Regions from separate parts of the Mycobacterium heraklionense genome, predicted to be linked through region 2. Evidence: riboswitches for the same ligand, from Rfam matches in the RefSeq annotation. Region 2 holds a riboswitch; the other holds the start of a gene.

Region 1 (14,325 bases), 2.5 Mb from region 2:
AGTAGCACAGGTGGGTGTGGATCTGCGTCGCATCGGAGACCCCCGAGGTGGACATCCGGAACGAGCCGACCGCCCAGTCCAGGTAGGCCGCCTTGTCGGCGTCGCGCACCGGCAGCAGCTCGCGCAGCGCGGGCTCGTCGACCTGGATCACCGCGATGCCGGCCTTCTCCAGGTCCACCGTCTCTTCGCGGATGGCCAGCGCCACCTGGTAGGCGGTGTCGGCCAGCGGCTGGTCGTCACGGACGAACGACCAGGCCAGGATGGTGACCGGACCGGTGAGCATGCCCTTGACCGGCTTGTCGGTCAGCGACTGGGCGTAGGTGGCCCAGTCGACCGTCATCGGGTGCGGCCGCGTGACGTCGCCGAACAGCACCGGCGGGCGCACGCAGCGGCTGCCGTAGGACTGCACCCAGCCGTTGCTGGTGGCGAAGAAGCCGTCCAGCTGCTCGGCGAAGTACTGCACCATGTCGTTGCGCTCCGGCTCGCCGTGCACCAGCACGTCCAGGCCCAGCTCCTCCTGCAGCTTGATGACGGCCGCGATCTCGGCCTTCATCCGGTTGGTGTACTCCGCGTCGTCGATCTCTCCGGCCACCAGCGCGGCACGGGCCTTGCGGATCTCCACGGTCTGCGGAAACGAGCCGATCGTGGTGGTCGGCAACGGCGGCAGGTGCAGCCGCTCGTCCTGCGCGGCGCGGCGCGCCTCGGCCGAACCGCGCTGGATCCCGGCCTCCTTGATCTTGGCGATCTGGGAGCGCAGCGCCGCGTTGTTCAGCCGCGGGTCGGACTTGCGGGAGGCGACCGCGGCGTTGGACGCGGCGATCTCGTCGACCACCGCTTCGCGGCCCTCACGCAGCGCGCGGGCCAAGGTGGCCACCTCCGTCACCTTCTCGGCGCCGAACGCCAGCCAGCTGCGCAGCGCGTCGTCCAGACCGGTCTCGGGCTCCAGCGAGTAGGGCACGTGCAACGTCGAGCACGACGTAGACACAGCTACGGCACCGGCTGGACCCAGCAGCGCCGCCAGCTTGGCCAGCGCGGCCTGCAGGTCGGTGCGCCAGATGTTGCGGCCGTCGACGACACCGGCGACCAGCGTCTTGGAGGCCAACTCCGGCACTGCGGCGATGGCGGTGTTGGGGCCGTAGACCAGGTCGACGCCGATCGCCTCGACCGGGGTGCGGGCCAGGGCCGGCAGCCCGGCGCCGGGGTCGCCGAAGTAGGTGGCCACGAAGATCGACGGCCGCTTGCTCAGCCCGCCGAGGCGGTTGTACACCTGCTCGGACAGCGCGGGGGCGTCGGCAGAGATGTCGGTCACCAGCACCGGCTCGTCGATCTGTACCCACTCGGCGCCGGCGTCGGCCAGCTTGCCCAGCAGCTCGGCGTAGACATCGGTCAGCTCGTCGAGGCGGGAGATCGGCGCAGGCGCACCGTCGACGGCCTTGCTGAGCAGCAGGAACGTGACCGGTCCGATGATCACCGGACGGGCCACGTTTCCGCCGAAGCCCTGTCCCTGGGCCTCGGAGAGCTCGGAGAGCACCTTGGCGGGGTTCAGCGTGAACGTCGTGTCCGGGGCGATCTCGGGAACGATGTAGTGGTAGTTGGTGTCGAACCACTTCGTCATCTCCAGCGGGGCGATCTCCTTGTTGCCCCGGGCCGCGGCGAAGTAACGGTCCAGCTCGTCGGCGACGCCGGCCACCCGGGCCGGGAGAGCACCCAGCAGCACCGCGGTGTCGAGCATCTGGTCGTAGTAGGAGAACGTGTTCACCGGCACCGAGTCCAGCCCGGCGGCGGTCAGCTGAGCCCAGGTGTCGCGGCGCAGGCCGGCGGCCACCTTCTTCAGTTCGTCCTGGCCGATCCGGCCGGCCCAGTAGCTTTCGGTGGCGCGCTTGAGTTCACGTCGAGGCCCGATTCGCGGCGAGCCGAGAACGGTTGCGGTAAAAGGTTGAACGGTCACGATGTGGTCCTTCAATTGACGAGGGTGGGTCAACGCCAGCAGCCGCCCAGCTGATCCGGTCCCGTGCCTATATAAAGCACTATAACCCTCAAAACCAGACGCCCATTCCGCGAGGCGTTGATCCGCCGGGCGCGGCGCGCCCGGCACAACGGGCAGGTATTCGGACTCGCAGGCGCGCACCGAGGTGCTCCTAGTGGCCGTCGCTTCCCAGCCGGTGGGCGAACCCGTGACCAGTGCTTTGTGACGGCGGTCGTTCCTGCATACCGCTGCGGGACAGTCCCGGATTCTCACCGGGTTCCCTCTCGCGCTCCGCGGAAAACCGCGTTGCGCTCGATGCCGAAACCGCCTTGCGGCGACGACGGCAAACCAGTTGCGTGATCGAGATTACCCTGGCCGACCGGCCGCAAGTGCCTCCGGGATGGGCGTCCGGCCGTCGTTGAACTCGATGGTGCGCCCGACCGTCGAGTCGTTGGACAGGCAGGCCGCGATCGCTAACGCGACGTTGCCGCGTGACACCTGTCCTTTGTTGGCGTCCGGGCCGACGGCGATCCGGCCGGTCGCAGGATCGTCGGTGAGTCGGCTCGGCCCCAGCACCGTCCAGTCCAGATCCGTGGCCCGCAGGTGGGCGTCGGCGGCGGCCTTGGCCTGCGCGTACGGGAAGAACGGATCCTCTTCGGGAACACCATGGTCGGGGCCGGCGCCGAAATAGGACACCATCACGAACCGCCGGACACCGGCTTTCGCGGCGGCGTCGATGCTGCGGATCGCCGCGTCGCGGTCCACGGCGTAGGTGCGTGCCGGGTTGCCACCGCCGGCGCCGGCGGAGAACACCACCGCGTCATGGTCGGCCACGAGCCGGGCCAGGCCGTCGGTGTCGAGCTGCTCGATGTCGGCCACCACCGGGACCGCGCCGGTGATCGCGACCTCTTCGGCGTGGTCGGGGTTGCGGAACACCGAAGTGACCTGGTCGCCGCTCCCGGCGAGGAGGCGGGCGAGCAGCAGGGCGACCTTGCCGTGGCCGCCGATGATCACGGTGCGTGCCATGGAATCGACGGTACGCGGAAGCCCGGAGTGACCCCCGCTGACGCCGGCCGAGCGCGCCGGTCGACAATCGAGGCAACAAGACCCCAAACGAACTTAAGGAGCACCCATGGCTGAAGCCGTCATCGTCGAAGCGGTGCGCGCGCCTGTCGGCAAGCGCAACGGCGGACTGTCCGGGGTACACCCGGCCGAGCTGTCCGCCCAGGTGCTCAACGGGCTGGTCAACCGGGCCGGCGTGGACCCGGCGCTGGTCGACGACGTGATCTGGGGTTGCGTCATGCAGGCCGGGGAGCAGGCCCTCGACATCGGTCGTACCGCCGTGCTGAGCGCGGGCTGGCCGGAGACGGTGCCCGCGGTGACCGTGGACCGCCAGTGCGGGTCCAGCCAGCAGTCGGTGCACTTCGCCGCCGCCGGCGTGATCGCCGGACACTACGACGTCGTGGTCGCCGGCGGCGTCGAGTCGATGTCGCGTACCCCGATGGGCTCCTCGCTGGCCAACGGCGGGCGCCCGTACGGGGAGTCCTTCAAGGCGCGCTACAGCCAGACCCCCAACCAGGGCATCGGCGCGGAGATGATGGCCACCAAGTGGGGCCTGAGCCGCACCGCGCTCGACGAGTTCGCGCTCGCCTCGCACGAAAAGGCCGGTGCCGCACAGGACTCCGGTGCCTTCAAGGACGAGATCGTCTCGATCACCGACTCCGAGGGCAATGTCGTCAGCGAGGACGAGGGCATCCGCCGCGGCACCACGCTGGAGAAGATGGCACAGCTCAAGCCCGCCTTCAAAGAGGACGGCGTGATCCACGCGGGTAACTCCAGCCAGATCTCCGACGGCTCGGCGGCGCTGCTGTTCATGTCGGCGGCCAAGGCACGCGAACTGGGTCTGACCCCGCTGGCGCGGGTGCACACCGCGACGCTGGCCGGTGCTGACCCGGTGATGATGCTGAGCGCGCCGATCCCGGCAACCCAGAAGGCGCTGCAGCGCTCCGGTCTGAGTGTCGACGACATCGGGGTGTTCGAGGTCAACGAGGCGTTCGCCCCGGTGCCCATGGCCTGGCTGGCCGACATCGGTGCCGACCCGAAGAAGCTCAACCCCAACGGCGGTGCGATCGCGCTGGGCCACCCGCTCGGCGGCTCCGGCGCCCGGATCATGACCACCATGCTCTACCACATGCGCGCCAACGGGATTCGCTACGGACTGCAGACCATGTGTGAAGGCGGCGGCCAGGCCAACGCGACCATCCTGGAGCTGCTGTGAGTGCTGGAGCTGCTGTGAGTGACGCGGCCGTTCTGGTAGAACGGCGCGGAAACGTCCTGCTGATCACGATCAACCGGCCCGAAGCCCGCAATGCGATCAACGGCGCCGTCAGCGCCGGCATCGGCGACGCCTTGGCGGCGGCTCAAGACGACGACGAGGTGCGCGCGGTCGTTCTCACCGGAGCCGGCGACAAATCGTTCAGTGCCGGAGCCGACCTCAAGGCGATCGCCAACCGGGAGAACATCTACCACCCCGAACACCCGGAGTGGGGTTTCGCCGGCTTCGTGCAGCACTTCATCGACAAACCCGTCATCGCGGCGGTCAACGGCACCGCGCTGGGAGGCGGCACCGAGATCGCGCTGGCCAGCGATCTGGTGATCGCCGAGCAGCGTGCCCAGTTCGGGCTGCCCGAGGTCAAGCGCGGCCTGATCGCCGGCGCCGGCGGGGTGTTCCGCATCATCGATCAGCTGCCCCGCAAAGTTGCCCTGGAGCTGCTCTACACCGGGGAGCCCATCTCGGCGGCCGACGCGGCCCGCTGGGGACTGGTAAACCGCGTGGTCGAGGACGGCGGGGCGCTGGAGGCAGCCCTGGAGCTGGCCGAACGGATCACCGGCAACGCGCCGCTGTCCGTGCGGGCCAGCAAGCGGATCGCCTACGGCGTCGATGACGGGGCCATCCCCGGCGAAGTGGACGGTTGGGCCCGAACCGGCCGAGAGTTCTCCGCCCTGCTGCGGTCCGAGGACGCCAAGGAGGGACCCCGGGCGTTCGCCGAGAAGCGCGCACCAGTGTGGAAGGCGCGTTGAGCGGCGTGCCCGAGCCGCTTCTCATCTCCATCCGCGGGCGCGCCCCGCAGCTGCACCCGGAGGCCTGGGTGGCGCCCAACGCCAGCCTGATCGGCCAGGTCAGCCTGGCCGCCCGGGCCAGCGTCTGGTACTCGGCGACGCTACGTGCCGAGGTCGAGCCGATCGAGATCGGCATCGACACCAACATCCAGGACGGCGTGACCGTCCACGTCGACAAGGAGTTCCCCTGTCGAGTCGGGGCGCACGTCAGCGTCGGGCACAACGCGGTGCTGCACGGCTGCACAATTGAGGACGACTGCCTGATCGGGATGGGAGCGATCGTCCTCAATGGCGCCGTGGTGGGGGAGGGGTCGCTGGTCGCGGCCGGTGCCGTCATCCCGCAGGGGATGGTGGTGCCGCCGCGGTCACTGGTGTCGGGGGTGCCGGGCCGGGTACGACGAGACCTGAGCGAGGCCGAGGTCCGCAACAATCGGTACAACGCCGCGGCGTACCGGCGACTGATCGAAGTCCATCGAGCGAACTAACGCATTCGGGCCACCGGCCGCCGTTTCGCCGCTACGTTTTAGGGACGTTGCTCAACCCGCCGCTGAGGGGACGTCCTCCTATGACCCAGATCAGTCCATCCCGCCCCGGCCTGCTGCGCGAGATCACCGACATCATGACCAGGGTCGCCCTGCCCTATCACGAACCGCGGGCAGTGGTGCAGCGGCGTCGCGTCGTCGTCGGAGTGGTGGTGCTGATCGGTGCCGCGGTGCTGGTCGCCATGCACAGCAAGCTTCCAGGCGACCCGGCGTTCTACTGGCTGTCGCTGGTCTTGGCCGCGGTCTGGACCGTGGGGGCCGTGGTGGCCGGACCGCTGCACCTGGGGGTGTTGCGGTTCCGCGGGCGCAACGAGCGGCCGGTGTTCACCGGCACCGGCGTCGGCCTGGTACTCGGCGGGGTGTTCCTGCTGGGCGGGCTTGCGGTGCAAGACATTCCGCCGCTGGCCGATCAGGTGGTCGCGATCCTGGCCTACACCACCGAGGTCTCGTGGCGGCTGGTGGTGCTGATCGCCCTGGTCAACGCGATCGCCGAGGAGCTGTTCTTCCGCGGCGCGCTGTTCAGCGCGTTCGGTCGCCGCTCCCCGCTGGTGTTTTCGACCCTGCTCTACGTTGCGGCGATGATGGCCGCAGGCAACCTCATGGTGGGATTGGCTGCGCTGGTGCTCGGCACCGTCTGCGCCATCGAGCGTCGAGCCACCGGTGGGATACTGGCGCCCGTGCTGACCCACCTGGTGTGGGGGCTGATGATGGTGCTGGCGCTGCCCCCGATTTTCGGGATGTAGCCCCCAAATTCCGCGCGAGTGTGCGTGTTTGCCCCGCGACACGCCGTCGCGCGTGGCATTCTGCGCACGCTCGCCAAATCAGAAGTCGGTGAAATTGGCCGAACGACGCTCCTGAAAAGCGCGGGCTCCCTCGCGGAAGTCGTGGGAGTTCAACAGGATTGACTGCCCGACGTACTCACGGTCCAGGGCCGCGTTCAGCTCGGTCAAGGTCGCGGCGTTGATGGCCTGCTTGGTCTTGGCCAACGCCTTGGCCGGGCCGGCCAGCAAGGTGGCCAGCAGCTTGTCCACCTCGGCGTCGAACTCCTGCGCCGGGTACACCGCGCTGATCAGCCCCCACTCCAGTGCTTCGGCAGCCGACAGTCGTTCGGCCAGCAGCGCCAGCCGCATGGCGCGGGTGCGGCCGACGGCCGCGGCGACCAGCGCTGAGGCGCCACCGTCGGGCATCAGCCCAATCTTGGTGAACGCCAACAAGAAAAATGCCTTGTCCGAGGCCACGACCAGGTCGCAGGCCAGGGCCAGGGATACCCCGACGCCGGCGGCCGGACCCTGCACCACGGCCACCACCGGCCGCGGCAGCGCGACGATCGCCCGGATCGCGCGGTTGGCCTCGACGATGATCTCGGTCGGCAGCTCGTCGGCTGCGTCCTCGGCGCCGATCCCGGCTCCGGAGCTGAACCCGCGCCCGGCGCCGCCGAGCCGCACCGCGCGCACCCGCGGGTCGCGGGCGGCGGCTTCCATCGCGTCGGCGATACCGGCCAGCACCGGCGTGGTCACCGAGTTGAGGCTGTCCGGGCGGTCGATGGTCACCGAGAGGACCCCGTCGGCCAGGGTGACGGACACACCCGCCGTCGGGGCGAGGGTGTCGATGCCGGAGTCGATTGCAGTCATGGGTGTCACCTTAGGATGCAGATCACACAGGCACACGACGAGGAGGCAGATATGGCGGGACCACTGGCGGGGCTGCGGGTCATCGAGCTGGCCGGGATCGGACCGGGACCGCACGCGGCGATGATCCTCGGCGACCTGGGCGCTGACGTGGTCCGCGTGGAGCGGCCGCAGAAATTCGGTGGCGGGGCCAGCAAGGACACCATGCTGCGCAACCGGCGCTCGGTGACCGCCGACCTGAAGTCGCCGGAAGGCCGCGACCTGGTGCTGCAGCTGGTGGCCAAGGCCGACGTGCTGATCGAGGGCTTCCGGCCCGGCGTCACCGAGCGGCTCGGCCTCGGCCCCGAGGACTGCGCCAAGGTCAATGAGCGGCTGATCTATGGCCGCATGACCGGCTGGGGGCAGACCGGCCCGCGTGCTCAGCAGGCTGGCCACGACATCAACTACATCTCGCTGAACGGGCTGTTGCACTCCGTCGGCCGCAAGGGCGAACGTCCCGTGCCGCCGCTGAACCTGACCGGCGACTTCGGCGGCGGGTCGATGTTCCTGCTGGTCGGCATCCTGGCCGCGCTGTGGGAGCTGCAGCGTTCCGGCAAGGGTCAGGTGATCGACGCGGCGATGGTCGACGGGGCCAGTGTGCTCTCGGCGATGATGTGGAGCTTCCGCTCGCAGGGGCTGTGGAGTGACGAGCGTGGCGTCAACATGCTCGACACCGGTGCGCCCTACTACGACACCTACGAGTGCGCCGATGGGAAGTATGTGTCGGTCGGCTCGATCGAGCCGCAGTTCTACGCGGAACTGCTGGCCAAGCTGGAGCTGGACCCCGCCGAGTTGCCGGCGCAGAACGACGTCAGCGGCTGGCCCGTGCTGCGGGAGAAGCTGACCGCGGCGTTCGCCGCCCACGACCGTGACCACTGGGCTCAGGTGTTCGCCACCTCCGATGCCTGCGTGGCGCCGGTGTTGGCCTTCAACGAGGTGCAGGCCGACTCGCACATCACCGAACGCGACACCTTCTATGACGTCGACGGTTATCTGCAGCCGATGCCGGCGCCGCGGTTCTCCCGCAGCGTTCCCGACGTCCCGACGCCGCCGGCCGTTCTGGGAGCCGACAACGAGACCATCCTGAACGACTGGGTATAGTCCCGACCAACCAGACGGTTGGGACTGAGAGGGGCCAAGGGAGTGCAGATCAAGGACGCGGTAGCCGTTGTCACCGGCGGTGCCTCCGGGTTGGGGTTGGCGACGGCCAAACGCCTGCTGGATGCGGGTGGCCAGGTCGTGGTGATCGACCTCAAGGGCGAGGACACCGTCAAGGAGCTCGGTGACCGGGCCCGCTTCGTGGAGGCCAACGTGGCCGACCCCGATGCGGTCAGCGCGGCCCTGGACGTCGCGGAGTCGCTCGGCCCGGTGCGGATCAACGTGAACTGCGCCGGCATCGGCAATGCGATCAAGACGCTGAGCAAAGATGGCGCGTTTCCGCTGGATGCCTTCACCAAGATCATTCAGGTCAACTTGATCGGCACGTTCAACGTCCTGCGGCTGGCAGCGGAGCGGATCGCCAAGACCGAGCCGATCAACGGTGAGCGTGGCGTCATCATCAACACCGCCTCGGTGGCGGCGTTCGAGGGCCAGATCGGGCAGGCCGCCTACTCGGCGTCCAAGGGCGGCGTGGTCGGTATGACGCTGCCGATCGCCCGTGACCTGTCGCGTGAACTGATCCGGGTCTGCACCATCGCTCCGGGCCTGTTCAAGACGCCGCTGCTGGGCTCGCTGCCTGAGGAGGCGCAGAAGTCGCTGGGCGCGCAGGTGCCCCACCCGTCGCGGCTCGGTGACCCCGACGAGTACGGCGCACTGGCCGAGCACATCATCAACAACCCGATGCTCAACGGCGAGGTCATCCGCCTCGACGGTGCGATCCGGATGGCCCCGAGGTAGGAGAGACGATGGCTATTACAACGAAGTTCACCGAGGTATTCGGGGTCGAGCACCCCATCGCTCAAGGCGGCATGCAGTGGGTGGGTCGCGCGGAGCTGGTGGCGGCGGTGGCCAACGCCGGGGCGCTGGGTTTCCTCACCGCGCTCACCCAGCCGACGCCGGCCGACCTGGCCAACGAGATCGCCAAGACGCGGGATCTGACCGACAAGCCGTTCGGGGTGAACCTGACCATCCTGCCCGCGATCAACCCACCGCCCTACGACGAGTACCGGCAGGTCATCGTCGACGCCGGCATCAAGATCGTGGAGACGGCCGGATCCAATCCGGCTCCGCACCTGCCGATGTTCCATGACAACGGAATCAAGGTGCTGCACAAGTGCACCTCGGTGCGCCACGCCGTCAAGGCGCAGAGCCTGGGCGTGGATGGCATCAGCATCGACGGTTTCGAGTGCGCCGGGCACCCCGGCGAAGACGATGTCCCCGGCCTGGTGCTGATCCCGGCCGCTGCCGCCAAGATCGAGATCCCGATGATCGCCTCCGGCGGTTTCGCCGATGCCCGCGGCCTGGTCGCGGCGCTGGCGCTGGGCGCCGACGGCATCAACATGGGATCGCGGTTCATGTGCACCGTGGAGTCGTGCATCCACCAGAACGTCAAGGAAGCGATCGTGGCCGGTGACGAGCGCGGCACCGAGCTGATCTTCCGGTCGTTGCACAACACCGCTCGGGTCGCCAGCAACGCGGTGTCCCGCGAGGTGGTCGAGATCCTCAACAAGGGCGGTCAGTTCCCGGACGTGCAGGAGCTGGTGGCGGGCGTGCGCGGCCGCCGCGTCTTCGACGAAGGCGACGTCGACGCCGGAATCTGGACGGTGGGCACGGCAATGGGGCTGATCAACGACATCCCGACCGTCGACGAGCTGGTGTCACGGATCGTTTCGGAGGCCGAAGAGATCATCCTCGGGCGCCTGGGCAACATGGTCGAGGACGACGACGAGGAGAACGTCGCCTAATCGGCCGCCTGAGTTTGCGTCAAGGGCTGCGATCCGATTCGGGTCGCAGCCCTTTGCGTTATCCGGTGGATGCGGCATATCGCACGGTGTTGCGTTGGGTGCCCAAGTCGATCGCACCGTCGTCGGTCGCCACGCCGGCTTCGACGATGTCGCCGTCGTGCAGATAGCGGGGATTGCCGGCCTGCCGCTTGAAGAAGACCTTCCACTTCACTGGCGGCGGCAGCAGGGAGCCGAGTATCTCGATCGGCTTGGGCGGGGCGCTGAGCGCGGTGCCGGCCGGAGTGCCGGTCAGGATCAGATCACCGGCGGAGAGGTTCTGGAACCGGGTCAGACTCTGCACGGCCCGCAGCGGCCGATACAGCATGTCGCCATCCACAGTCATGTCCTGACGGATCTCGCCGTTGACCGCCAGGCGCAACCGCAATTCCCCGAAGCGTGCCCAGTCTGCGGCGTCGAGCAGCACCAGGGCCGGGCCGACCGGGGTGAAACCAGGGTACGACTTGGCTTCGTAGAACTGGGTCTGGGGCAGTTGGACGTCGCGGGCCGACACATCGTTGGTGACGACCAGGCCGGCGATCAGCTGGGGCAGGTCGGCCTCGGGAATCGTTGCACCGACCGGGATGTCACGGCCTATGACGAGGCCGATCTCGACTTCGTAATCGAGCAGGCGGACATGGCTGGGCTTGACCACGTCATCGAACGGGCCGGTGATCGACGCGGAGGCCTTGCGGAAGAAGGTCAGCGGCACCGAGGCAGGGTTCATGCCGGCGTCTTTGATATGCGAGACGAAGTTGGTCATCTGAGCTATCACCCGACACGGCGCTGTCACCGGGGAAAGCAGGGCGAGATCGTCCACGGGCACGGTGTCGTGACTGCCGGCAGCGCCTGCGATCGCGGCCCGATCGGCCAACAGCTCTCCGGTGGTCGTGGCGTGCGTATCGATCCGGGCCGCTCCGGACGGCGTGCGCACCCACCAGCCGTCCGCGGTGCGGAGTACCGAAACCGTCATGAATAGGCAACTTTCAGTAGGCCGGCCAGGCGCCGGACGTCGAAATCGTTGTCGGCGCGCAGTGCGGCCAGGATCGTGCGCGCCTCGTGGGGCGCCGTCCGCACCTCGGTGCCGAGGAAATTCTTGCTGGCCGGCGGCCCCCACTGGGCCAGCCCGGACGCGGTGAAGGGCGCCCAGCCCGGCTCCACGGTGTTGTCGAACATGTCACCGTCGGTGAAGTGTTCCACCAGAAAGCCGTCGGGATCGCGCCAGTAGTCGAAGATCTGACTGCCCTGGATATGGCGGCCCACGCCCCAAGATCGTTGGTATCCGCGGTCTTTGAGGTACTCGCCGCCGGCGGCCAGGGCGTCGAGGTCGCAGACCTGATATGCCGAATGAACATAGCGGTTAGCCGGGCCCAGCGCCAGTGCCAGGGTGTGATGGTCGGCCGGGGTGGTGCCGCGATCGCAGCGGATGAAGCTCATTGTCGGTCCGCGATCGCGCTGCCCGGGGAAGTACAGAAAGTCGCTGACGATCATCCCGAGGGTGTCCAGGTACCAGTCGAGAGTCTGAAGGTATCGGGTGCTCTGCAGCACCAGGTGGCCGAGGCGTTGCACGATCGCCGGTGTGCGCGTCGGGCGCTGGGTGGCGTTGGACCTGCGCACCGCGTGACCGACGTTCAAGCTCTGCGGGATTTGCGCCGGTAGGGCGTCGAGCTCGTGCGTGGACGATATGACCCGAACCGCCATGCCGTTGGGATCGCGCAGGTCGACGCTCACCCCGCCGAGCGATTCCGGCAGCGGGGTCATGCGGCTGTCGGTCGCGGATGCCAGCCGGGCCAGGTCCGCGGTGTCTTGGGCGCGAAAAGCCATGCCGTGAAAACGGTTCCGACTTCCTTGCCGGATGATCACGCACGGTTCGGCGGCGTCTGCGCCGCGCAGATGCAGTTCGTGCTCGGTCCGCAGCGCGGTGGCGAACCCGAATGCGTGGGCAAATTCCTCGGCCCGCGCCAGGTCGGGCTTGTCGAACTCCAGCCACGCCAGGTCCTCGACCTTGATGATCGGCTTGGTCGACCTGCCGACGTGTTCACCTCGGTGCGCGCCCTGCGTGCTGTGCAGGGTCATTGTCCGGCGTTCTCGGAGAGCAGGCGCAGTGCCGTGCTGTAGAGGGCGTTGGCGTGCATGTCGAACATCTCGATCAGATCCAGCGCCTCGTGGTCGACTTCGTTGGCGATGAACAGGCCGTCGGCGCCGGCGATGGCATAGGTGACCAGCTGACGCATCTGAGCTTCGGTGAGTCCCGGGGTGAGTTCGCCCAGGGTCTGGGTCAGCGCAATGGCCGTCTGAGTTCGGGCCTGGATGAACATCGCCCGTGCCCGTGCTTCGACGGGCCGGCGTTCCAGTGCCAGCATCAGCCCGAGCCGGATGAAGTCCGGTGATTCCAGCAGGGCCCTGGCGATCTGCATCGCCAGCCCCTGAACTCGCTCGCGTGCCGTGCCTTCGTCGGGGACCTGCCAGGCGCTGAGCCAGCTGGCGAAACTGCGTTCGATGACGGCGGCGATCAGGTCGTCCTTGTTCTTGAAGTGCCAATAGATCGAGCTCGCCGGAAGCTCGCACTTGGCGCTGACCAGGGCGATGCTGGTGCCTTCGTAGCCGCGCTCGGCGGCGATCTCGGAGGCGGCATCGAGGATGCGCTCGCGAGACAGCTCGCCGTCAACCCGTTTGCGCCGTGTCGGATGGCTCGTCTTCGTCATCGCGGCCCTCCTCGGGTCTTGACTCTGTAGTGATCGCTACATTACCGTATCGATCACTACAGAACAAATTTCTCGCAGGCGAGAGCGGGCATCGTGACTACAGATACCTACGACGTGGCGGTGATCGGCTACGGGCCCACCGGGGCCACAGCCGCCAACCTCTTGGGCCGGCTCGGTCTGAAAGTGATTGTGGTCGAGCGCGATCCGGACGTATATGGACGCGCCCGCGCGATTTCCACCGACGAAGAGGTCATGCGAGTGTGGCAGTCGGTCGGTCTGGCCGAGCGGCTGCAGCAGGACATGCTGCCGGATCGGCCCTTGAATTTCGTCGACCGGGCAGGGGTGCCCTTCATCGACCTGAAGATCACATCACGCGGCTTCGGCCATCCGCCGCAGCAGTTCCTGTACCAGCCGGCCGTTGATCGCGTCCTGCGCGAGGGCGTGCAACGCTACCCGGGCGTTGAGGTGTTGCTGGAGCACGAATGTCTGCGGGTGTTGCCTCAGGACGACGGCGTCGAACTGCTCTGTGCCGATCTGAGCCAGGACACCCTCAATCGGCTTCGTGCCCGCTACGTGATCGCCGCCGACGGGGGAGCATCGCCGACCCGGGGGCAGTTGGGGATCGGCTATTCGGGCCGCACCTACGGTGAGCGCTGGGTGGTCATAGACACCAAAGTCCTGCAGGAGTGGGACGCCCACGACCGGTTGCGCTTCCACTGCAATCCCGCCCGGCCGGTGGTCGACTGCCCGACCCCGCTGGGCCACCACCGCTGGGAGTTTCCCGCCCGAGCCGGGGAAGACGAGCAGAAGCTGCTGTGCGAGGAGGAGATCTGGAAAGTCCTCGGCAGCCAGGGCATCACTGACGAGCACGTCAAGATCCTGCGGGCGGTCATCTACAGCCACCATGTCCGCGTTGCCGATCGCTGGCGGGTGGGCCGGGTCTTTCTGGCCGGCGACGCCGCGCATGCCATGCCGCCGTGGATCGGGCAGGGCATGTCCGCCGGCGTGCGTGACGTGGCCAACCTGTGCTGGAAGCTCGCAGCGGTGCTCCACGGGCTGGCGCCGGAAGGGTTGCTGGACTCCTACCAAGTTGAGCGCAAGCCGCACGTCACCGAAACCACCCGGCGCGCCCGCATGGTTGGCCGAATCATCACGGAACGCAACCGGGCGATCGCCGCTATACGCAATCACGTGATGCGCATGGTGACGTGGGTGCCCGCTGCGCGGGCCGCCTCGCAACGGCTGATGTGGGTTCCCGAGGCTCGCTATGCGGAGGGCTTCTTCTCCGAGAGCCGGCATCGAGCCGTCGGATGGCAGATCCCGCAACCGTGGATCACCGCCAGTGACGGCGGCAGCATGCGCCTCGACGACCTGCTGGGCGGAGGC
Region 2 (14,325 bases):
CGGAGACCCTGGCGGCATTGCGGCAGGCTTACCTGGACGTCGAGGGGGACCTGGAGGACCGGTGAAGGTTTGGATTCTCGGTGTCGGCATGGGGCCTGCGCACGTCACCGCCGAGGTCGCCGACGCGCTGCGATCGGCCGACTACGTGGTGGCCCCCGAGAAGTCCTCCGACGACGCCCTCTTGGCACTTCGGCGGGCAGTCGTGGACGCGTACGCCGGCACGGTTCCGATCGTCACCGTCTCCGACCCGCGCCGGGACCGTTCCCCGGGGCTGACGACGGCCGGGTATGAGAACGCCGTCGCCGACTGGCATGCGGAGCGCGCGGCGCGCTACGCCGAGGTGCTGCGTGAGCGGGGAGGAACCGCAGCATTTCTGGTGTGGGGTGACCCGGCGCTGTACGACTCGACGATCCGCATTGTCGAGCAGGTGAAAGCCCTTGGGCTTGAACTGGATTACGATGTGCTGCCCGGGATCAGCGCCCCGCAGCTGCTGGCGGCCCGGCACCGGATCGTGCTGCACGAAGTGGGTCGGCCGGTGCACATCACCACCGGCCGGCGACTGCTCGAGGCGGTCGATGAAGGCCAGGACAACATCGTCGCGATGCTCAACAGCGAGCTCGATCTTTCCGCGGTGGCCGACTGGACGATCTGGTGGGGCGCCAACCTCGGCGCGACGGGGGAGCGACTGATCAGTGGCCGAGTCGCGGACGTCGCCGACGAGATCGCGGCCGCCCGTGGCGCGGCCAGGGCCGAGGCGGGTTGGGTGATGGACGTGTTCCTGGTGCGGCGAACCTGATGGCGGGCATCCTGATCGCCGGAACCACCAGCGACGCCGGAAAGACCGTGGTGGCCACCGGTGTGTGCCGGGCGCTGGCCCGCCGCGGTGTGCGGGTGGCGCCGTACAAGGCGCAGAACATGTCGAACAACTCCATGGTGTGTGTCGATGCCGACGGCGTGGCGACCGAAATCGGCCGGGCGCAATGGATTCAGGCCTGCGCTGCCCGAGTCGAGCCGGAGCCCGCCATGAATCCGGTTCTGCTCAAGCCCGGCAGCGACCAGCAGAGTCATGTGGTGTTGATGGGCCGGCCGTGGGGAACCCTGTCGTCGTCGAACTGGATGCACGGCCGAGCGGAGTTGGCCGCGGCGGCGCACAGCGCCTACGACGATCTCGCCGGACGCTATGACGTTATCGTCGCAGAGGGGGCAGGTAGTCCGACCGAGATCAATTTGCGGGCAGGCGATTACGTGAACATGGGCCTGGCTCGGCACGCCGGCCTGCCGGTGGTGGTCGTCGGCGACGTGGACCGCGGCGGGGTGTTCGCGGCGTTCTTCGGCACCGTCGCCCTGCTGTCGAGCGAGGACCAGGCGCTGGTGGCCGGGTTCATCGTGAACAAGTTCCGTGGCCAGCAGCGGCTGTTGGAGCCCGGCCTGGCCGATCTGGAGCGCCTCACCGGCCGACGAGTGTTCGGCACGCTGCCGTGGCACCCGGAGCTGTGGCTGGACTCCGAGGACGCGCTCGACCTGGACGGCCGGCGCTCGGCGCGCACCGCGGCGCGACGGGTTGCGGTGATCCGGCTGCCACGGATCAGCAATTTCACCGACCTGGACGCACTCGGGCTGGAACCCGAGCTGGACGTGGTGTTCGCTGCCGACCCGCGCGGGGTGTCCGACGCCGATCTGGTGGTGCTGCCCGGAACCCGGGCAACGATCAGCGATCTGGCCTGGTTGCGGTCGCGCGGAATCGACTCCGCGATCGCCGCGCACGCCGCCGCGGGCAAGCCGGTACTGGGGATCTGCGGGGGCTTCCAGATGCTGGGCCGGATGATCCGCGATCCCCAGGGAATCGAAGGAGCGCCCGAGGTGGCCGGGCTGGGTCTGTTGGACGTCGAAACAAGCTTTGCCGCAGACAAGGTGCTGCGCCTGTCCGACGGCGGCTACGAGATCCACCACGGCCGCATCACCCGCGGTGACGGTGCCGGTGAGTTTCCCGGCGGCGCCCGGGCTGCTCAGGTGTTCGGCACCATGCGGCACGGTGCCCTGGAGTCCGACGCGCTGCGCGCGGCATTCCTGCGTGACACCCTGGGCCTGGAGCCGTCGGGTGTGTCCTTTCCCGCCGCCCGGGAGCGTCGCCTCGACCTGCTCGGGGATCTGATCGAAGAACACCTGGACGTCGACGCCGTGCTGGAGCTGGCGGGCGGCGGGCCGCCGGCGGGACTGCCGTTCCTACCGCCGGGGGCACCGTGACGCGCCTGTTGCTGCTCGGCGGCACCGCCGAAGCCCGAGCACTCGCCGATCGGCTGGTCGCCGCGGGTGTCGACGTCACGACCTCGCTCGCCGGCCGGGTCGCCGACCCACGGCTGCCGACCGGGGCGGTGCGGATCGGCGGATTCGGCGGAATCGACGGTCTGCGAGCGGCATTGGCCGCCTACGACCTCGTCGTGGACGCCACCCACCCGTTCGCGACGACGATGTCGGCCAACGCGGCCGCGGCATGCGCGGCGGCCGGGCGGCCGCTGCTGCGGCTCGAGCGGCCCGGCTGGTCGCAGCGCGCCGGACAGTCGTGGCAGTGGGCCGACTCGCACGCCCACGCCGCGCAGATCACCGCCCGGCTGGGGCGGCGGCCGGTGCTGACCATCGGGCGTCAGCAGTTGGCGTCGTACCTGCCGGCGCTGGCCGACGCGGAGGTGCTGGCGCGGGTGGTCGAGCCGCCGTCGATCAGCCTGCCGCCCAACTGGTCGGTGATCAGGGACCGGGGTCCCTACGCGCTGCCCGGTGAACTCGAGTTGCTGCGCGATCACCGCGCCGATGTGGTGGTCACGAAGGACTCCGGGGGTGAATACACCTGGCCGAAGATGCTGGCCGCCGAGGAACTCGGCCTGCCGGTGGTGATCGTGCGCCGCCCGGCCCGGCCGGCGGGCGTGCCGGCAGTGTACGACGTCGAACGAGCGCTGGCCTGGGTGCTATCCGGCGATTGAGGCGACCTGCAGTGCGGCGCCCGCGGTCAGCAGTGCGGCGACCTTGACCACTTCCATCCCCGCGTAGGCGTAGTGGGCGCGGGAGCGCTCGATGATGCCGCCGGGTGGGGCGGTCTGCGCGGCCAGCACCGCATCCGAGCGGCGGCGCAGTCGGGGCCGGACCACCAGCACCTGAACGGTCAGCACTGCCACCGCAACGCAGACCCCCGCCAGCGCCAGCGGCCCCGGGCGATCGGCGGCCACCGCGAGCACCACCACCGTCGCCAGCGCGATCTCCACCGCATTGAGGGCCCGGAACACCAGGCGACCGATGCCCAGCCCCAGGGGAATGGTGATCCCCGGCGCCCGGAACTTCAGCGGCGCTTCCAGGAACGAGATCGCCAACACCATGCCCAGCCAGGCAAAAACGACTGCTGCCGCGAGAGCACCCATAGCGCCACCTCCAGGGATACCTGTGTCCGTCGGTTGCAGGTAACGTATCTGTGTCGCGTCGTAACAGACAAGAGTCTTTGGTCGGTAATCCTGGCCACCCGCCGTCGGGCAGACTGGCAAGCGTGATTGTGGAACATGGAGTGCTGCCCATCCGGCCGGGCAGCGAAGCCGATTTCGAAGCAGCGTTCGCCAAGGCGCGACCGCTGATCTCCGCCCAGCCCGGGTTCCTGGGCATTTCGATGTCCCGGTCGGTCGAGTCGCCGAATCTGTACCTGCTGCTGGTGCAGTGGGAGAACATCGAAGCCCACACCGAGGGTTTTCGGAAGTCCCCGGAATTCGAACAATGGCGTGCGCTGTTGCACGGTTTCTACGAGTCACCGCCGGTGATCGAGCACTTCGTGGGCATCGACTGAGGAGATGGTCGCCCGTGGACGCAGAGCGGACTCTGGAGTTCAACGCCCGTAACATCGCGGAGTTCCGCAGCAGCGGCGGAAAACTCGGAGGACGGTTCGCAACCTACGGGCAAACCCCTCGGCCACTGTCGAACTCGGCACCGACACCTTCCCGGTGACGGCCACCGAGATCACCGGCGCCGAACATGACCGGCTCTATGGGATTCAGGCACAGCGTTACCCGGGTTTTGCCACCTATCGGGAGCGCACCGATCGGGTCATCCCGGTCGTCGAGCTGAGTCCCGTGAACAGCTAACTCAGAGGATGTAGAGCATCTCCTGATAGGTCGGCAGCGGCCACAGGTCGTCGGCCACCACACTCTCCAACGTGTCGGCGGCGGCCCGGACAGCATCCATGGCGGGCAACAGCGCCTGCTGGGCATGCTTGGCCTCGTCGAACGCGGATTCCGCCGAATGATCGGACAGGGCCTTCTTCAAGGTGTCCAGGGCTCCGATTAGTGCGCTGATCGGCTCCGAGACGTCCTGCAGGAGTGCCAAACTCGGGGTCATACCTGCCGCGGTCAATGCAGCGGCGTTCTGCGCGAGCTCTGTTTGGTAGCGGATCGCGGCCGGCAGGATGGTGGTCGAGCCGAGTTCGAGCGCCAGCTTGGCCTCGACGCCGATGGTCAGTGCGTACTGTTCCAGTCGCACCTCGTAGCGGCTGTGCAGCTCGCGTTCGTTGAAGACGCCGTATTTCTCGAAGACTTCCACTGCCTCGGGTTTGATCAGTTCCGGGATGGCGTCCAGCGTGGTCTTGAGGTTGGGCAGCCCGCGGGTGGCGGCCTCGGCCTGCCAGTTCTCGGAATAGCCGTCCCCGTTGAAGACCACCGCCCCATGTTCGGTGATGACGTCGGTCAGCAGCTTCTGCACCGCGGTGTCGAACTCTTCACCATCGGCTACCGCTGTCTCCAGCGCGGTGGCCAAGTAGTCGAACGAGTCGGCCATGATGGTGTTCAGGACGATCATCGGCACGGCGACGGTCTGGCCCGCGCCGGGTGCCCGGAACTCGAATCGGTTGCCGGTGAAGGCAAATGGGCTGGTGCGGTTGCGGTCGCCCGGGTCGGTGGGCAGCACCGGCAGAGTGTCGACGCCGATGATCATGCTGCCCTTACCTTTTGACGACGTCGCAGCGCCCTTGGCGATCTGCTCGAAGACGTCTGCGAGCTGATCGCCGAGGAAGATCGAGATGATCGCCGGCGGCGCCTCATTGGCGCCCAGTCGGTGGTCATTGGTGGCTGAGGCCACCGAAACGCGCAGCAGCCCGCCGAACTTGTGCACGGCACGGATGACCGCCGCGCAGAACACCAGGAATTGGGCATTTTCGTGCGGAGTGTCACCCGGCACCAGTAGCGAGCCCAATTCAGCATTGCCCACCGAGAAGTTGACGTGCTTCCCTGAGCCGTTCACCCCGGCAAAGGGCTTCTCATGGAACAGGCACTCCATACCGTGCTTCTTGGCGATGGTCTTGAACACGGTCATCAGCAACTGCTGGTGATCTGAGGCGATATTGGCCTGCTCGAACATCGGGGCCACCTCGAACTGAGCCGGGGCAACCTCGTTGTGGCGAGTCTTGACCGGAATGCCGAGCTTGAACAGCTCCCGCTCGGTGTCCATCATGAACCCCAGCACCCGCTCGGGGATCGCCCCGAAGTAGTGATCGTCGAACTCCTGCCCCTTGGGTGGCTTGGCTCCGAACAAGGTGCGGCCGGCGTTGATCAAGTCGGGCCGTGCCAGGAAGAAGTGCCGGTCGACCAGGAAATACTCCTGCTCGGGGCCACAGAACGAGACCACCTTCTCCAAGTCCTTGTGCCCGAACAGTTTCAGAATGCGCTCGGCGTGTGCACCCATCGCCTGTTGGCTGCGGAGCAGGGGCGTCTTGTAGTCCAGCGCCTCGCCGGTCATCGACACGAAAACCGTGGGGATGCACAGGGTGTTGCCGTTGGGATTCTCCAGAATGTAGGCGGGGCTGGTGACGTCCCAGCCGGTGTAGCCGCGGGCCTCGAACGTCGATCGCAGACCTCCGGACGGGAAGCTCGATGCGTCAGGCTCGCCCTGGGTTAGGGTCTTGCCGGCGAACTCAGCCAGCGCCTGTCCGTCCGAAACGGGCTCGAGAAAGCTGTCATGCTTTTCTGCGGTCAGCCCTGTCATCGGATAGAACACGTGCGCGTAATGGGTCGCGCCCTTCTCCAACGCCCAGTCTTTCATCGCCGCGCCCACCGCGTCGGCCACCGTCGGGTCAAGCTTGGCGCCCTTTTCGATGGTCGCTACCACCGATTTGTAGATCGCCTTGGGCAGCCGGGATCGCATCTCCGCCTTGGTGAACACGTTGGCGCCAAAGATCTCACCCGGGGCTTTTGCAGGGTCGAAGCTGCAAGCGGGGGGCACATGGGCTTCGACTTGCGCAATCGCCTGCAAGCGGGTGGTGTTTCCACTCAATGGAGTTCCTATCGTGACAGGTGGCGTGAGTGGCTTCACCCTAGGAAGGTTCGATGGCGGAGCTGTTACAGACGTGTCACGGGCGCAATTCAGGCACCGGCACAATCGTTAAATTATCGACGGGCACCCGCAGCTCCGGTCGGTCAGGGGATTGGAGAGCCGCCGCCGTCCTCATCTCCCGCGACCCAGACACCACGCCACCGCGGTGAGCAGTGCGCCCACGCCCACCCGCCGCGCCAGCCGCGTCGACCGCGGAATATCGGAGGGCACCGGCACCCGGCCGTAACCCATCCGCGCGCGATCCTCCCGCCGATTCCCGTAATAGGTGTTGACCCCGCCGAGCTGCACGCCCAGCGCCCCGGCGAAAGCGGCCTCGACCACTCCGGCATTGGGACTGGGATGGTGGCGGGCGTTGCGGTGCCACGCCCGCAGTGCGCCGGCACCATCAGGGCCCAGAGCAGCCGCCAGGACACCGCTCAACCGGGAGGCCGGCAATCCCAGCGCGTCATCCAACCGGGCTGCCGCCCAGCCGAACCGGTCGTAGCGGGCGTTGCGGTGCCCGATCATGGCATCCAGTGTGTTGGCTGCGCGGTGCGCGATCAGGCCGGGAATCCCAGCCACTGCCCCCCACACGAACGACGCCACCACCGCGTCGGAGGTGTTCTCCGCGACGGATTCGACGACGGCGCGGGCGACCTCGTCGGGGCCCAGCGCGGTCGTGTCGCGACCGACCAGGTTGCGGACCCGGGTCCTGGCCGAGTCCAGGTCGCCGGCGACCAGCAAAGCGTGCACGGTATCGGCTTCGCGTTCCAGGGACCGGCCGCCGAGCACCGCCCAGGTAACTGCCGCAGTCAGGACCGTTCGCGCCAACGGGTTTCGGGCGAGCAGTTCGGCGGTGTACGCCAGGCCGGTGGCACCGCCGACCAAGACCAGGACGTGGGCGACCCCGCTCGCCCGATTGTCGCGGTAAATCTGCCGCTCCAGCGCCAGTGCGCACGTCCCGAATCCGGCGACCGGATGCCGCCGCCTCGGATCACCCCAGACGCGATCGGCACCATAGCCGAGGGCCAGTCCGAGTGCCCGGGCCGCAATCACCGCCGCGTCCGGTCGAGCGTGACCAGCAGCTGATCCGTCAGGTCAGGGGGCCGCACCGCGATCCGCACCCAGCTGTCATCCAGGCCCGGAAAAGTGTCGGCGCGCCGCACGGCAATACCGTTCTCGCGCAACGCCGTATGCGCCCCGCGGCCGACCTGGGCCAGCACAAACGGTGCCAAACCTGCGACGAACCGTATCTCGCGCGCGGCGAGGCCCTCACTCAAGTGCACCCGCCAGGACATCAATTGCCGTGCCCGACGGTCGCTTTCGCGTTCCGCCCGCTCATCCGAGCACACCAGCATGGCCGCCAGCGCCGACGCGGACACCGACCAGGGGATCTGTAGTCGTGCCGCGTCGGCGAGCAGTGCGGGATCGCCGAGCAGATATCCCGCGCGAACCCCGGGGATCGACCAGTGCTTGGTCAGGCTGCGGCTGACCAGCAGACCCGAATGCCGCTCCCCGGATAGGGTTTCCGGCTCACCGGGGATCGCATCGAGGAACGCCTCGTCGACCAGCACCACCCGGCCCGGACGCAGCAGTTGGCGCAACGTCTGCGCCGGATGCAGTACCCCGGTGGGATTGGTCGGGTTGCCGACGACGACGAGGTCGGCGTCTTCGGGCACCGCGTCGGGGTGCAGTGCGAAGCCGTCGTGGGCCCGGCACAGCACCGTGCCGACGGTGTGACCGGCAGCGCTCAGCGCGGCATGCGGGCCGGTGTACTGCGGATGCACCACCACCGGGCAGCGCCACGCTCGCATTCGAGCCACCAGGTCGAAGGCCTCCGACGCCCCCGCAGTGGGCAGTACCTCCGGGGCGGTGAGACCGTGCCGGGCGGCCAACGCGGCGCGGGCCGCCGACGCATCGGGGTAGGCCACGGCGTCGTCGAGGGAGGCATGCAATGCGTGCTCGAGCCAGTCCGGGCGCGCCCCGGCGTAGATGTTGACCGCGAAATCGAGCAGCCCCGGTGTGGCCTCGACGTCACCGTGATGGTGCAGATCCGGGCCGCTGAAACCATGCACGGCGTCGGCGAACCGCTGGGCCAGCGCGGGATACCCGGCCCAATGGGTGTGCAGGTAGGACGCATGCAGGCTCGCCGAGGCAAAGCCGTCCGGCCCGTCGGGAAGCTGCCAGGCCGCGCTGACCGGGCGATCGAAAACGACCTGGGTGCGGTGAAACTCGTGCCCGGTGACCTGATCTCCCGCCCGCGCCAGCAGATTGTCGGCCACCGCCGTGGCCTGCCGGTAACCCAGCGTCAGGCGCGGGGTCATCGCCGCACAACCCGGCAGCGCGCCCACCCCGGCGTCCGCACCCACCCGGCGGCACAGGTAGGCCAACCCGCCACACTCGGCGACGGTCGGCACTCCCGCGGCCATCGCCGCCCGCAGCGCACCCAACAGCGCGGTGTTGGCCGCCAAGTGCTCTGCGTACACCTCCGGGAACCCGCCGCCCAGGTAGATCCCGGCGGTACCGGTCGGCAGACACGTGTCGGTGAGCGGGTCGAAGCTCACCACCTCGCAACCGGCGGCGCGCAGCAGCTCGAACGTCTCGGTATAGCCGAACGTGAACGCCCGCCCCGCGGCGACGGCCACCACCGGCCGCCGCCCCGACGCGGCGGTGACCTCGGCAGCCGGATCCCAGGCGCTGCCGGTCAATTCCGGAGCCTGGCGCGCCACCGCCGACACCGCGTCCAAGTCCACGTACTGCTCTACCAACCCGGCAAGTCGAGCCGCCACGGCCGCCGCCTCGCCGCGCTCACCCGCCGGTACCAGGCCGAGATGCCGCGACGGAGTCTGCACGCCCGCATCGCGAGGCAGCACCCCGAGCACCGGAATACCGCAGGGGCGCAAAGCGGCAACGACTTCATCAGCGTGCCGCGCACTGCCGGCCTTGTTCAGCACCACCCCGGCGACGCGCACCGCCGGATCGAAACCAGCCAGGCCCGCCACCACCGCCGCGTGTGTCCGGGAGGCATGCGAGACGTCGACGACCAGCACCACCGGCGTCGCCGTCAACGCCGCGACATGGGCGGTGGAAGCCTCGCCGTCGGTGCCCAGGCGCCCGTCGAAAAGCCCCATCACGCCTTCGATCACGGCGACATCCGCGCCCGCGGCGCCGTGCAGCAGCAGCGGCACGATCCGGTCGGCGCCGACCAGATACGGATCCAGGTTGCGGGCCGGCCGGCCGGTGGCCAGCGCGTGATAACCGGGGTCGATGTAGTCCGGGCCCACCTTGTGCCCGCTGACCTGCAGGCCGCGTGCCGACAGCGCCGCCATCACCCCGACGGCCACCGTGGTCTTGCCATGCCCGGACGCGGGTGCGGCGATGACCAGACGGGGAAGGGGAACGCCCACCACGCTCACCATTCGATGCCGCGCTGGCCTTTCTGGCCGGCGTCCATCGGGTGCTTGATATTGCCCATCTCGGTGACCAGGTCGGCGACCTCGATCAGCCGCGGATCGGCGCGCCGGCCGGTGATGACGACGTGCTGGTGGCCCGGCCGGTTGGCCAAGGTCTCCACCACGTCGTCGACGTCCACCCAGCCCCAACCCATCGGATAGGTGAACTCGTCGAGGATGTACAGGTCGTGGGTCTGCGCCGCCAGGCGTTCCTTGATCTGGGCCCAGCCTTCGGCGGCGTCGCCGGCGTGATCCTCGACGCCGCCGGCCTTGCGGCTCCACGACCAGCCCGACCCCATCTTGTGCCACTGCACCGGACCGCCCTCACCGGTCTCGGCGTGCAGGGCGCCCAGGCGCTCGAGCACGGTCTGTTCGCCGACCCGCCACTTCGCGGATTTCACAAACTGGAAGACCCCGATGTTGAAGCCCTGATTCCAGCCGCGCAGCGCCAATCCGAATGCGGCAGTGGACTTCCCCTTGCCGTCACCGGTATGCACCATCAACAGCGGCCGGTTGCGCCGCTGGCGGGTGGTCAGGTTGTCGTCGGGCACCGTCAGCGGCTGTCCCTGCGGCATCAGGCGGCTCCTCTTCCGGTGGCATCGCGGACGACCTCGGTCAGCGCCTCGGCACTCACCTGCGGCAGCGGAACGTATTCGGCCCGCATGTGCTCGGCCAGGGTGCGAGCCAACCCCAGTCGCATCCGGCCGTTCTCGCAGTCCACCACGACCGCCGAATATCCCTGCCCGGCAATCTGGTCGGCGGCGAGGCGAGAGCGCTCGACCGGGTCGGCGCCGGCGGTGGCCCGGCCGTCGGTCAGCACTACCAGCAGCGGGCGGCAGGCCGGCTCGCGCAGTCGCTCCCGGCGGATCACCTCGACAGCCTCCGTCAGGCCCTCGGCCAGCGGGGTGCGGCCACCGGCGGGCAACTCGTCGAGCCGGACGGCGGCGATCTCCACCGACCGTGTCGCGGGCAACACCACCTCCGCCTGCGTATCGCGGAACGTCACCACCGCCACCCGGTCCCGGCGGCGGTAGGCGTCCAGCAGCAAGGACAAGATCGCGGTCTTGACATGTCGCATCCGCTCGGCGGCGGCCATCGACCCGGAGGTGTCGACCACGAACAGCACCAGGTTGGCCTCCCGGCCTTCCCGGACGGCGCGACGAAGGTCGTTCGCCGCCAAGATCATCCGGCCGCCGGCACGGCCACGGGCACCCTGGTGCGGCGCGGCGGCGCGCAGCGTCTCGAACAGGTGCAGTCCGCCGGTGCTGCCGGATGCGGTGGCGCCCACCCGGCGTCCGGAGCTGGTGCGGGCCCTGCTGCGCCGGCCGGCGCGTCCGGAACCCACGCCGTCGACCGAGAAAAGCCGTGCCCGGTAAGGGGAGTCGGCGCCCACGGTCGAGGTGGAGCCTGGCTTGGAGTGCCCGGTCGGTGCGGGGCCGTCCTGCTGTTCCGGTGCCGGCGAACCATCCGGCGGACCATCGGGCTCGGGACCGTCGGGTCCCGGACCGTCCGGGTCAGGCTCGGGGCCGGAATCCTCCGGTGGGAGTAGCTCGTCGAGCTCAGCCTCATCGAGGCCCGGGGCGTCGAACGGCTTGCGTCGCCGCCGATGCGGCAGGGCCAGCCGGGCGGCCACCCGCAGGTCCTCGAGGGTGACCGCGTCGCGTCCCTGCCACGCCGCATGTGCCACCGCGGTGCGGGCACAGACGATGTCGCCGCGCAGACCGTCGACGTCGAATGCCGCGCAGATCTCACCGATCTTGACCAGCGCCGCGTCGGTCAGCGCCACCTGCGGCAGCAGGTCCTGGGCTTGCCGGATCCGGGCCCGCAGCCGGTCTTGGGCCGCGGCGTAGGTCGCGGCGAAGGCATCCGGATCGGCGTCGAACGCCAGCCGCCGGCGCACCGCCTCGGCACGCAACACCGGATCGCGCGGGGCGGACACCTCGACGGTCAACCCGAACCGGTCGAGCAGTTGGGGGCGCAGCTCGCCCTCCTCGGGATTCATCGTCCCGACGATCACGAACCGCGCGGCATGGGTGACCGAGACCGCGTCGCGTTCCACGGTCAACCGGCCCATCGCCGCGGCGTCCAGCAGCAGGTCCACCAGGTGGTCGGCCAACAGGTTGACCTCGTCGACGTAGAGGATGCCGCGATTGGCGCGCGCCAACAGCCCCGGTTCGAAGTCGACGGTGCCGGCGCTGAGCGCCCGCTCCAGGTGGATGGAGCCCACCACCCGGTCCTCGGTGGCGCCGACCGGCAGCTCCACCAGCCGCACCGGGCGGGTCTCGACGGCGGCGTCGCTGGGGAACGGGCCGTCGGGGGAGAGCGGGTTCGCCTCAGTCGGATCGGAAGAGAACCGGTCGCCGGCCACCACGTCGATGGGCGGCAGCACCTGGGCGAGCGCACGGACCAGCGTCGACTTGGCGGTGCCCTTCTCGCCGCGGATCAGCACCCCGCCGATACCGGGGGAGATCGCGCTCAGGACAAGTGCCAGCGCCATGTCGTCGAGGCCGCCCGGGCCATCCGGGTCGCCGCCGAGGACAGCGGGAAAGGGGTACAGCTGTTGCATTGAGGCTCCGCTCGTGTGGCCAACACCTCTGTGTTGGCAACGCGAAGCCGGTATTCGGACTGACCGTGGCGCACCGAAGAGCGTCGCGGAACACCGTAGCGGGCCTGCGTCGGAGTCACACCGACTTCCCTGGCACTTCGCGCCGATACCCTAACACCCATGGCGTGAGACGCCGACCTGGGCGAAAGGACTAGAGGACCCATGACCGCACCCGAAGCAGACCTGACCGGATGGGTTGCCGAGCCGTTCACCGGCGGCGAATTCACCCACGACGTGTACCGCAAGGGCGAGGGCCCCGGCGTGGTGCTGATCCCGGAGATCCCAGGGATTCACCCCGGGGTGCTGGCGTTGGGAAATCACCTGGTGGACAACGGTTTCACCGTGGCGATTCCCTCGCTGTTCGGCGAGCCGGGTAAGGCGATCACGCCGGGCTACGCCGCGGCCACGATCGCGCGGGCCTGCGTGACGCGGGAGTTCGCCGCGTTCGCCACCGACAAGCAGCGGCCGGTCACCCAGTTCCTGCGGGCGTTGGCCCGCGACCTCAACGAGAAGACTCCCGGCAAGGGCGTCGGGGTGATCGGGCAGTGCTTCACCGGCGGTTTCGCGCTGGCCGCGGCCGTCGACGACTCCGTGCTGGCCCCGGTGCTCAGCCAACCGTCGGTGCCGATACCGCTGACGCTGAAGCAGCGCCGCGACCCGGGGCTCTCGGAGGTCGAGCTGGGTGTCGTCGCCGACCGCGCCGCCAATGACGAGCTGTGCGCTCTGGGCCTGCGGTTCAGCGAGGACAAGATGGCCCCCGGCGACCGTTTCGCGACGCTGAAAGCTCGCCTCGGCGATGCGTTCGAGGTGATCGAGATCGACTCGTCGCCGGGCAATCCGGACGGCCTGTCCCGGATGGCGCACTCGGTGCTCACCGACCAGGTCCGCGAGGTCGACGGCCACCCCGCCTACGAGGCACGCAAGCGGGTGGTGCAGTTCCTCACCGAACGCCTGACCTAGCGGTGCCCGCCGCGGAACGCATCGCCGTCGTCGGCATCGGCGCCGACGGCTGGGCCGGGCTGGGCGGGCCGGCGCGGGACACGGTGCTGGCGGCCGACGTCGTGATCGGCGGGTCGCGCCACCTGGACCTGCTGCCCGCGGTCGAAGGCCAACAGCGCCACACCTGGCCGTCGCCGCTGCGGGCCGGGCTGACCGGGCTGCTCGACGGGCTGGCCGGGCAGCGAGTGGTCGCGCTGGCCTCTGGCGATCCGCTGCTGTCCGGGGTGGGCAGCACGTTGATCGAGCTGTTCGGAGCCGACCGGGTCACGGTGGTCCCGGCGGTCTCGTCGGTCACGCTGGCCCGGGCCCGGTTGGGCTGGCCCGCGGAGTCCGCCGCGGTGATCCGGGCCGCCGATGTGCACGCGGTGCTGCGCGAGCTGGCGCCGGGCCGACGGGTGCTGGTGTTGTCGTCGGACCAGACCACCCCGGGGCAGCTGGCCGCCCTGTTGACCGAGCGCGGCTACGGGGCGAGCCGGATGGTGGTGCTGGGTGACCTCGGCGGCGCGGCCGAATCCAGGCGGGACAGCACCGCGGCCACCTTTGCCGGCCCGGTGCCGCGGCTCAATATCGTCGCCCTGGAACTGTCCGGCCCGCTGGTCTCCGGCTGGGCGGCCGGCCTACCCGACGACGCCTACGAGCACGACGGGCAACTCACCAAACGCGACCTACGGGCGTCCGCGCTGGCGCGGCTGGCCCCGGCGCCCGGGCAGCTGCTGTGGGACGTGGGCGCGGGTGCCGGCTCGGTGGGCATCGAATGGATGCGCTCGCATCCGACCTGCCGTGCCCTCGCTGTCGAGTCGAACGATGCCAGAGCGCAACGTATCTCGGACAACGCCCGCAACCTCGGGGTGCCCGCGTTGCGGGTGGTTCACGGCACGGCCCCGCAGGTGTTGGCGGACCTGCCCGCCCCGGACGCGGTGTTCATCGGCGGCGGCC

Evidence for each region. Region 2 has a riboswitch for cobalamin ahead of K3U94_RS17835 (VWA domain-containing protein). Riboswitches for the same ligand answer to the same signal wherever they lie in the genome.
Region 1: linked by a shared signal. The riboswitch ahead of metE (5-methyltetrahydropteroyltriglutamate--homocysteine S-methyltransferase) and the one ahead of K3U94_RS17835 (VWA domain-containing protein) in region 2 are both predicted to bind cobalamin.

What each region holds. Positions count from the first base shown of each region.
Region 1 covers NZ_CP080997.1:1,293,595-1,307,919, forward strand. Annotated here, with positions in the region: gene metE (5-methyltetrahydropteroyltriglutamate--homocysteine S-methyltransferase) at 1-1,948, opposite strand, end outside; cobalamin riboswitch at 2,083-2,288, opposite strand; gene K3U94_RS06195 (SDR family oxidoreductase) at 2,333-2,992, opposite strand; gene K3U94_RS06200 (thiolase family protein) at 3,099-4,244, shown strand; gene K3U94_RS06205 (crotonase/enoyl-CoA hydratase family protein) at 4,259-5,047, shown strand; gene K3U94_RS06210 (gamma carbonic anhydrase family protein) at 5,053-5,571, shown strand; gene K3U94_RS06215 (CPBP family intramembrane glutamic endopeptidase) at 5,652-6,371, shown strand; gene K3U94_RS06220 (enoyl-CoA hydratase) at 6,450-7,259, opposite strand; gene K3U94_RS06225 (CaiB/BaiF CoA transferase family protein) at 7,311-8,396, shown strand; gene K3U94_RS06230 (3-hydroxyacyl-CoA dehydrogenase) at 8,439-9,191, shown strand; gene K3U94_RS06235 (NAD(P)H-dependent flavin oxidoreductase) at 9,200-10,198, shown strand; gene K3U94_RS06240 (fumarylacetoacetate hydrolase family protein) at 10,257-11,207, opposite strand; gene K3U94_RS06245 (VOC family protein) at 11,204-12,310, opposite strand; gene K3U94_RS06250 (TetR/AcrR family transcriptional regulator) at 12,307-12,939, opposite strand; gene K3U94_RS06255 (bifunctional 3-(3-hydroxy-phenyl)propionate/3-hydroxycinnamic acid hydroxylase) at 13,033-14,325, shown strand, end outside.
Region 2 covers NZ_CP080997.1:3,748,961-3,763,285, reverse strand. Annotated here, with positions in the region: gene cobN (cobaltochelatase subunit CobN) at 1-65, shown strand, start outside; gene cobF (precorrin-6A synthase (deacetylating)) at 62-796, shown strand; gene K3U94_RS17880 (cobyric acid synthase) at 796-2,244, shown strand; gene K3U94_RS17875 (cobalt-precorrin-6A reductase) at 2,241-2,975, shown strand; gene K3U94_RS17870 (hypothetical protein) at 2,961-3,407, opposite strand; gene K3U94_RS17865 (antibiotic biosynthesis monooxygenase family protein) at 3,530-3,820, shown strand; gene K3U94_RS24385 (nitroreductase/quinone reductase family protein) at 3,975-4,115, shown strand; gene K3U94_RS17855 (glutamine synthetase III family protein) at 4,117-6,294, opposite strand; gene cbiB (adenosylcobinamide-phosphate synthase CbiB) at 6,466-7,389, opposite strand; gene cobBC (bifunctional hydrogenobyrinic acid a,c-diamide synthase/histidinol phosphate aminotransferase CobBC) at 7,386-9,740, opposite strand; gene cobO (cob(I)yrinic acid a,c-diamide adenosyltransferase) at 9,746-10,360, opposite strand; gene K3U94_RS17835 (VWA domain-containing protein) at 10,360-12,351, opposite strand; cobalamin riboswitch at 12,380-12,506, opposite strand; gene K3U94_RS17830 (dienelactone hydrolase family protein) at 12,553-13,350, shown strand; gene cbiE (precorrin-6y C5,15-methyltransferase (decarboxylating) subunit CbiE) at 13,353-14,325, shown strand, end outside.